3 regions of the Streptomyces sp. NPDC005752 genome follow, and region 3 is predicted to be linked to each of the others. Evidence: riboswitches for the same ligand, from Rfam matches in the RefSeq annotation. Region 3 holds a riboswitch; each other region holds the start of a gene.
What was found. A riboswitch is a leader RNA that binds a small molecule or an ion and turns the genes downstream of it on or off. The one in region 3 is predicted to bind cobalamin.
Positions count from the first base shown of each region.

Region 1 (2,250 bases), on a different contig from region 3:
CGGCCGCGTACGGCGTCGCCAGCCCGACCCAGAAGCACTTCGGCGGTTCCTCGAAGGAGATCCCGGGCATCGGCGAGATCGGCTACATCGGCCTCACCGCGATCGTGCTGAACATCGTCGTCGTGGTCGTACTGACCTTCGTCCTCAACGCGCTGAAGGCCCCGGCGGGTGTGGACGAGACCTCGCCGTCCGACTACACCGCGGACGTGGGCGACCCGGGCGTCAAGGCCGAGCTCCCGCCGGCCACTGCGGGCGCGCCGGGCGGTCACTGACCCCCTCGGCAGTCGTCCGGCATGACATCCGTCCGTCCCGGCAGGGTCCACCTGCCGGGACGGCGTCGTACCGGGTACGGCCCGCGAGACCGCGGTCGGCCGTAAACGGGGGGCGTCACGCTCCCCCTCTGCGGCAGACTGCGGCCCATGGACGTATCGATCAGGCCGGCCCGGCGGGCTCAGTTCGAGGAACTCGGCGAGATCACCGCTCAGGCGTATCTCGGAGACGGTCTGCTGGACTTCGGCGCCGGCGACCCCTACCTGGAGCAGCTCCGCGCCGTCGAGCGGCGTGCGGCCGATGCCGAGGTGCTGGTCGCGCTGGACGACGACGGCCGGCTGCTGGGTGGTGTCACCTACGTCGAGCCGGGCAGCCCGTGGGCGGACATCGCAGGTGAGGACGAGGCGGAGTTCAGGATGCTGGCCGTCTCGCCGGAGGCCCGTGGCCGGGGCGTGGGTGAGGCGCTCGTACGGGCCTGCATCGACCGGGCACGGGCTCGCGGAGGGCTGTCCGGAATCGTGCTGTCGACGCAGTCGTCCATGGCGGCCGCCCATGGGATCTACCGGCGGCTGGGCTTCGCACGGTCCCCGGAGCGGGACTGGAGTCCGCTGCCCGGCTTCGTACTCCTGACATTCCGCCTGGAGCTCTGACCCGCCACGACACTACATGTGGGGGCTGCCTCAATCAGCAGCCCCCACATGTATGCTCGACCTCGCTGTCGCCGCAGGGGAATCCGGTGCGAATCCGGAACTGTCCCGCAACGGTGTGACCGGTGTGTTTCTGTGCACCGCGATAGTCCGAAGACCTGTCGACAGCGCGTCCGGCTCGACCGAACCGGACGCAGAGACGTCCGGGCCCCGCGGAGGGCCGGTGGACGCCGTGCGCCGCGCCGCCCCTCCCCGGGTGCCCTCCGTGCCCGGCTGCCCCGCTCCCGCAGGCCCCGAGCCGAGCGAGGGATAGCCCCAGTGACCATCGCGCCAGCCGACCCGGTTTCAGCCACGGAACTCGAAGGCCGCACGCCCGACGCGCCCGGGACCGCACTGCTGCGGACCCTGACCGGCCTCACGGCCGATCTGCCCGACACCGACCCCGGGCGGGTCGCCGCCGCCGCGCTGCGCGGCCGCAACGCCCGGTCGGACGAGGCGGAGCTGCGGTCGCTGGCCACCGAGGCCGCCGCCGGGCTGATCTCCGAGGACCCGGCCTACTCCCGGCTCGCCGCGCGGCTGCTCACCCGGGCCGTAGCGGACGAGGCCGCCGGCCAGGGCGCTGTCTCCTTCTCGTCGTCGGTCGCCGTCGGGCATCGCGAGGGTCTGGTCGCGGACCGCACGGCCGAGTTCGTCACGCTCCACGCCGCCGCTCTCGACGCCCTGGTGGACCGGGCGCTCGCCGACGGCGCCGACGACCGCTTCGGCTACTTCGGACTGCGCACGCTGCACAGCCGGTACCTGCTGCGCCACCCGCTCACCCGCCACGTGATCGAGACCCCGCAGCACTTCATGCTGCGCGTCGCCGCCGGCCTCGCCGAGGACACCTCCGAGCGGGCCCTGGAGGAAGTGGCCGCGCTGTACGGCCTGATGAACCGGCTGGACTACCTGCCCTCCTCCCCCACCCTCTTCAACTCCGGCACCCGCCACCCGCAGATGTCCTCGTGCTATCTGCTGGACTCGCCGCTGGACGAGCTCGACTCGATCTACGACCGCTACCACCAGGTGGCGCGTCTCTCCAAGCACGCGGGCGGCATCGGTCTCTCGTACTCCCGTGTCCGAGCCCGGGGTTCACTCATCCGGGGCACCAACGGGCACTCCAACGGCATCGTGCCGTTCCTCAAGACGCTCGACGCCTCGGTCGCCGCGGTCAACCAGGGAGGCCGGCGCAAGGGCGCCGCCGCCGTCTACCTGGAGACCTGGCACGCGGACATCGAGGAATTCCTCGAGCTGCGCGACAACACCGGCGAGGACCAGCGGCGTACGCACAACCTCA
Region 1 covers NZ_JBEXYB010000001.1:42,533-44,782, reverse strand. Annotated here, with positions in the region: gene mctP (monocarboxylate uptake permease MctP) at 1-272, shown strand, start outside; gene ABZ441_RS00225 (GNAT family N-acetyltransferase) at 420-920, shown strand; cobalamin riboswitch at 961-1,098, shown strand; gene ABZ441_RS00220 (ribonucleoside-diphosphate reductase subunit alpha) at 1,236-2,250, shown strand, end outside.
Region 1: another riboswitch for cobalamin. It lies ahead of ABZ441_RS00220 (ribonucleoside-diphosphate reductase subunit alpha); the one in region 3 lies ahead of ABZ441_RS31665 (cobalamin biosynthesis protein).

Region 2 (2,250 bases), on a different contig from region 3:
ACTGGACGAGGACCGCAAGGAGATCACCCGCAGCGAGGAGTGCCCGGGCGTCCACGGGGAGGCGACCGCCAAGGACGAGGCGGTCGTCATCGGCTGCGAGGACGGAGTCCTGATCTACAAGGACGGCGCCGTCAAGAAGGTGAACAGCCCCACCGAGTACGGCAGGATCGGCAACCAGGCCGGCTCCGACGAGTCGCCCGTCGTCCTCGGCGACTACAAGAAGGACAAGGACGCCGAGCTGGAACGCCCGGAACAGATCTCGCTCATCGACACCGGGACGGGCAAGATGCGGCTCGTCGACATCGGGACGAGCTACACCTTCCGCTCGCTGGCACGCGGTGCGCACGGTGAGGCGCTGGTCCTGGGCACCGACGGCCGCATCCATGTCATCGACCCCGCCACGGGCAAGGTGACCAGGAAGATCTCCGTCCTCGGTTCGTGGCGGGAACCGCTGGACTGGCAGCAGCCCCGCCCGGCGCTGTTCGTGCGCGACCACACGGCATACGTCTCGGACCCGGAGAACAAGAAGCTGGTCGCCGTCGACATCGAGTCGGGCCGGCAACTGGCCTCGACCGAACTGCCCGAGGCTCCCAACGAGCTGAGCGGTGTCGTCGAGCAGCACTGATCCCCCTCCCGAGGTGCAGGAGCGCGTTCCCGCAGGGCGGCAGCGCGCTCCTCCCCCTCGCGCTTCCGAGCCCGCCACCACCTGGATCACCACCCGGACCGTCGCAGGTCATCGCGTACACGGCCGCCCGCGGGGGCGTGTCCACCCGGGCCTCCCCCGGCTTGTCATCACCACCCGCCTGGCACTACTGTCGCCACGCCTTGGTGAACGGGAAATCGGTGTGATGCCGGTGCGGCCCTCGCCACTGTGATCGGGAAGTCCGGCTCCGGCCCTCGCGGGCAGCCACTGGGTCCTTGTGACCCGGGAAGGCGGAGTTCGGGCGGTGTTACCCGTAAGCCAGGAGACCGGCCAAGGCACTTCAACCATCCACGAGGTGCTGGAGAGGGTCTGCTGAGCCATGCACATAGCCGAGGGTTTTCTGCCTCCGGCGCACGCGATCGCCTGGGGTGTCGCGTCCGCGCCGTTCGTCGTCCACGGAGTCCGGTCGCTCACGCGTGAAGTCAGGGAGAACCCTGAGAGCACGTTGCTCCTGGGGGCTTCCGGGGCCTTCACGTTCGTACTTTCCGCCTTGAAGATCCCCTCCGTCACGGGAAGTTGTTCGCATCCCACGGGTACGGGGCTGGGAGCCATCCTGTTCCGCCCGCCGATCATGGCGGTACTGGGCACCATCACCCTGCTCTTCCAGGCGCTGCTGCTCGCCCACGGCGGCCTGACCACGCTCGGCGCCAACGTCTTCTCGATGGCGATCGTCGGGCCCTGGGCGGGGTACGCGGTCTACAAGGCGCTGCGCCGTTACGACGTGCCGCTGATGGTGGCGGTGTTCTTCGCAGCGTTCGTCGCCGACCTGTCCACGTACTGCGTCACCAGCGTGCAGCTGGCGCTCGCCTTCCCGGACCCGAGCAGCGGGTTCCTGGGCGCGCTCGGCAAGTTCGGCTCCATCTTCGCGCTCACCCAGATCCCGCTCGCGGTGAGCGAGGGGCTTCTGACCGTGCTGGTGATGCGGCTCCTCGTGCAGTCCAGCAAGGGGGAGCTGACCCGGCTCGGGGTGTTCCTCAGCGGCAGGCGCACCCCGACCAGGACGGCCGAGACCGAGGCGGTTGCCAAATGAACAAGAACACGAAGATCAACGCCCTTCTCCTGCTCGTCGTGGCCGCGCTGGCCGTCCTGCCCCTGGCCCTCGGCCTCGGCGACGGCCAGGAGGAGCCCTTCGCGGGCGCCGACGCGCAGGCGGAGACCGCGATCACCGAGATCGCCCCCGCGTACGAACCCTGGTTCTCCCCGCTGTACGAACCGCCTTCCGGTGAGGTCGAGTCGGCACTGTTCGCCCTCCAGGCAGCGCTCGGCGCGGGTGTCCTCGCCTACTACTTCGGCGTGCGGCGCGGACGCCGTCAGGGCGAACTGCGGGCGGCCGCCCGGCAGGACGGCGGGGGCACCGGGCCCGGTGCCGGGGAGTCCGCGGCCCGGAGGAACTGAGCGCACGTGCTGCAGATCGATGCGGCGGCGCACAGCAGTCGCTGGCGCCGCCGCCATCCCGTGGACAAAGCCGTGCTCGGACTGGGATTCACGGTTCTCGCCATATCGCTGCCGCCCTGGCCCGGCGCGCCCCTGATCCTGGTCGCCGCCCT
Region 2 covers NZ_JBEXYB010000008.1:80,999-83,248, reverse strand. Annotated here, with positions in the region: gene aztD (zinc metallochaperone AztD) at 1-625, shown strand, start outside; cobalamin riboswitch at 788-993, shown strand; gene ABZ441_RS09345 (energy-coupling factor ABC transporter permease) at 1,023-1,733, shown strand; gene ABZ441_RS09340 (energy-coupling factor ABC transporter substrate-binding protein) at 1,730-2,098, shown strand; gene cbiQ (cobalt ECF transporter T component CbiQ) at 2,105-2,250, shown strand, end outside.
Region 2: another riboswitch for cobalamin. It lies ahead of ABZ441_RS09345 (energy-coupling factor ABC transporter permease); the one in region 3 lies ahead of ABZ441_RS31665 (cobalamin biosynthesis protein).

Region 3 (2,250 bases):
CACTCATCTCGCCGACCGGCTTCCCCATCAGGACGACCTGGCTCGACCGGTCACCCCCGGGCTTGAGCAGCACCGGGTTCATCAGTACCGACGGCTCCACCCGGGCGGCCTGCGCCTGCATCGCCTGCGCCCGGCCGATCTCCGCGCCCCCACGGGTGACGAACGAGTTCAGCGACATGTTCTGCGCCTTGAAGGGGGCGACCTTCACCCCCCGTCGCACAAGCCACCGGCAGATCCCGGCCGTGACGACGCTCTTGCCCGCGTCCGACGTGGTTCCCGCGACCAGCAGCCCGCCGCTCATCCGACTCTCCGTCCCCTGGCCAGCCGCCCCGCCGCACACACGGCGAGGGCCAGCACACTCACCCGGCGCGACAGCCGCACCGCACGTTCGATGTCCGTGACCCGCACGTCCCGCCCGGCCCCGCCGTTGAGCACCGGCCGGTGCTCGACCCGCCCGCCGTACGCGAGGGTGCCGCCGAGCCGTACGCCGAGCGCTCCCGCGAACGAGGCCTCCACCGGGCCCGCGTTGGGGCTGGGATGCCGGCCCGCGTCGGCCCGCCAGGCCCGGACGGCCTCGCGCGGGCGTCCGCCGGCAGCCACGGCCAAGGCGGCGGTGAGCCGGGCCCCCGGCCATCCGGCGACGTCGTCGAGCCGGGCCGAGGCCCAGCCGTAGCGCCGGTAGCGGGGTGACTTGTGTCCGACCATGGCGTCGAGCGTGTTGACAGCCCGGAAGGCGACCAGCCCGGGCACCCCGCCGACCGCGCCCCAGACCAGGGCTCCCACGACGGCGTCGGAGGTGTTCTCGGCGACGGACTCCACCACCGCGCGGGCGATCCCGGGCCCGTCCAGTGCCTGGGGGTCCCGGCCGCACAGATGCGGCAGCCGCTCCCGGGCCAGCTCGATGTCCCCGGCGGCCAGCGCCCCGCCGACGGCACGGGCCTCGCGGCCCAGTGACGTGCCCCCGACGACGGCCCAGGTGGCGGCAGCGGTCAGTGCCACGGCGGCGGCGGGACGGTTCCGTACGGCACGGGCGGCCAGCGCGGCGGCGCCCGTGGCGCCCCCGGCACAGACCAGCGTGTGCAGGGCGCCCCAGCCGCGGTGATCGCGCCACAGCCGGTCCTCGGCACCCGCCGCGGCACGCCCGAAGGCGGCGACGGGATGTCCCCGCCGGGGATCACCGAGCAGCAGGTCGCCGATCAGACCGGCGGCGGCGCCGTACGCGAAGATGCGGTCGGCTCGCACGCGTCAGCCGGCCGTCGCGCCTCGAAGGACCTCAGGGACGGGTGGTGCAGCGACCGACGCAGGGCAGCCAGGCATGGCGTATGTCCTCACTCAGGGTCCGCGCCCTGGTTCGACGTGACCGGCGACGAGAGTCTCCTGGCTTCCGGATCCGCAGTTCCTCCGGCCTTCCAGTCCGCTGCGGCGGACCGTGACTTCCGTGTGGAGGCTGCTCCCCGGTGACAGTGGCGGGACCGCGCCGGATTCGCACCGGCTTCCTCTTCTGTCGCCGTAATGGCTCCGGCAGTCCACCATGCTCCGCGAACGCCCGTCAACCTGCCGTTGACCTGCGAGGCTTCGGTGTGCCCGGACGCACACCGGGCCGGACACACGTGGTGTGTCCGGCCCGGTGCGTGCCCGTGAGGTCAGGCGACGATCAGATAGATCCCGTACGCGACCGCCGCCGCGCACAGCCCGAAGCAGGCGTACGCGCCGACGCGGGCCGGGGCGTGGGAACCGCCGCCGCCCTGAGCCGTCGGCACCTGCTTGGCCAGGCCCAGGATGCCGAGGGTGAAGAGGCCCACGAGCGCGACGGTGATCACGAGGCTGACGCCGAAGACGGAGGCCAGAGCTGCCCAGTCGATGTTCATACGGATCTGTCCTTACACCGTGGCCGGTCGGGCCGGGTCGGTCTGGGGGTCGGCCGGGGCGTGGATCGTGGTCTTGAGGTGTGTGTCCGCCAGGCCGACGGGCGGCGGGCTGACGGCCGCGATGGCGGTCGTGACGACGCCCGCGGGCTCGTTGACGTTGGTGTGGTCGACCGGCTTGCGGCGCGACAGCAGCCAGATGGCGGCGGATCCGCCCACGAGCACGGCGGCCACCACGGCGACACCCCAGGGCCCCTGCTTGGTCAGGAACTCGGCCCCCGCACCGACCAGGCCGGCGGCGGGCAGCGTCAGGCCCCAGGCGATGAACATCCGGGTGGCGGTGGACCAGCGGACCACGCCCCCCTTGCGCCCGAGCCCCGCACCC
Region 3 covers NZ_JBEXYB010000057.1:20,137-22,386, reverse strand. Annotated here, with positions in the region: gene ABZ441_RS31670 (cobyric acid synthase) at 1-301, opposite strand, end outside; gene ABZ441_RS31665 (cobalamin biosynthesis protein) at 298-1,242, opposite strand; cobalamin riboswitch at 1,371-1,501, opposite strand; gene ABZ441_RS31660 (hypothetical protein) at 1,644-1,868, opposite strand; gene ABZ441_RS31655 (inorganic phosphate transporter) at 1,881-2,250, opposite strand, start outside.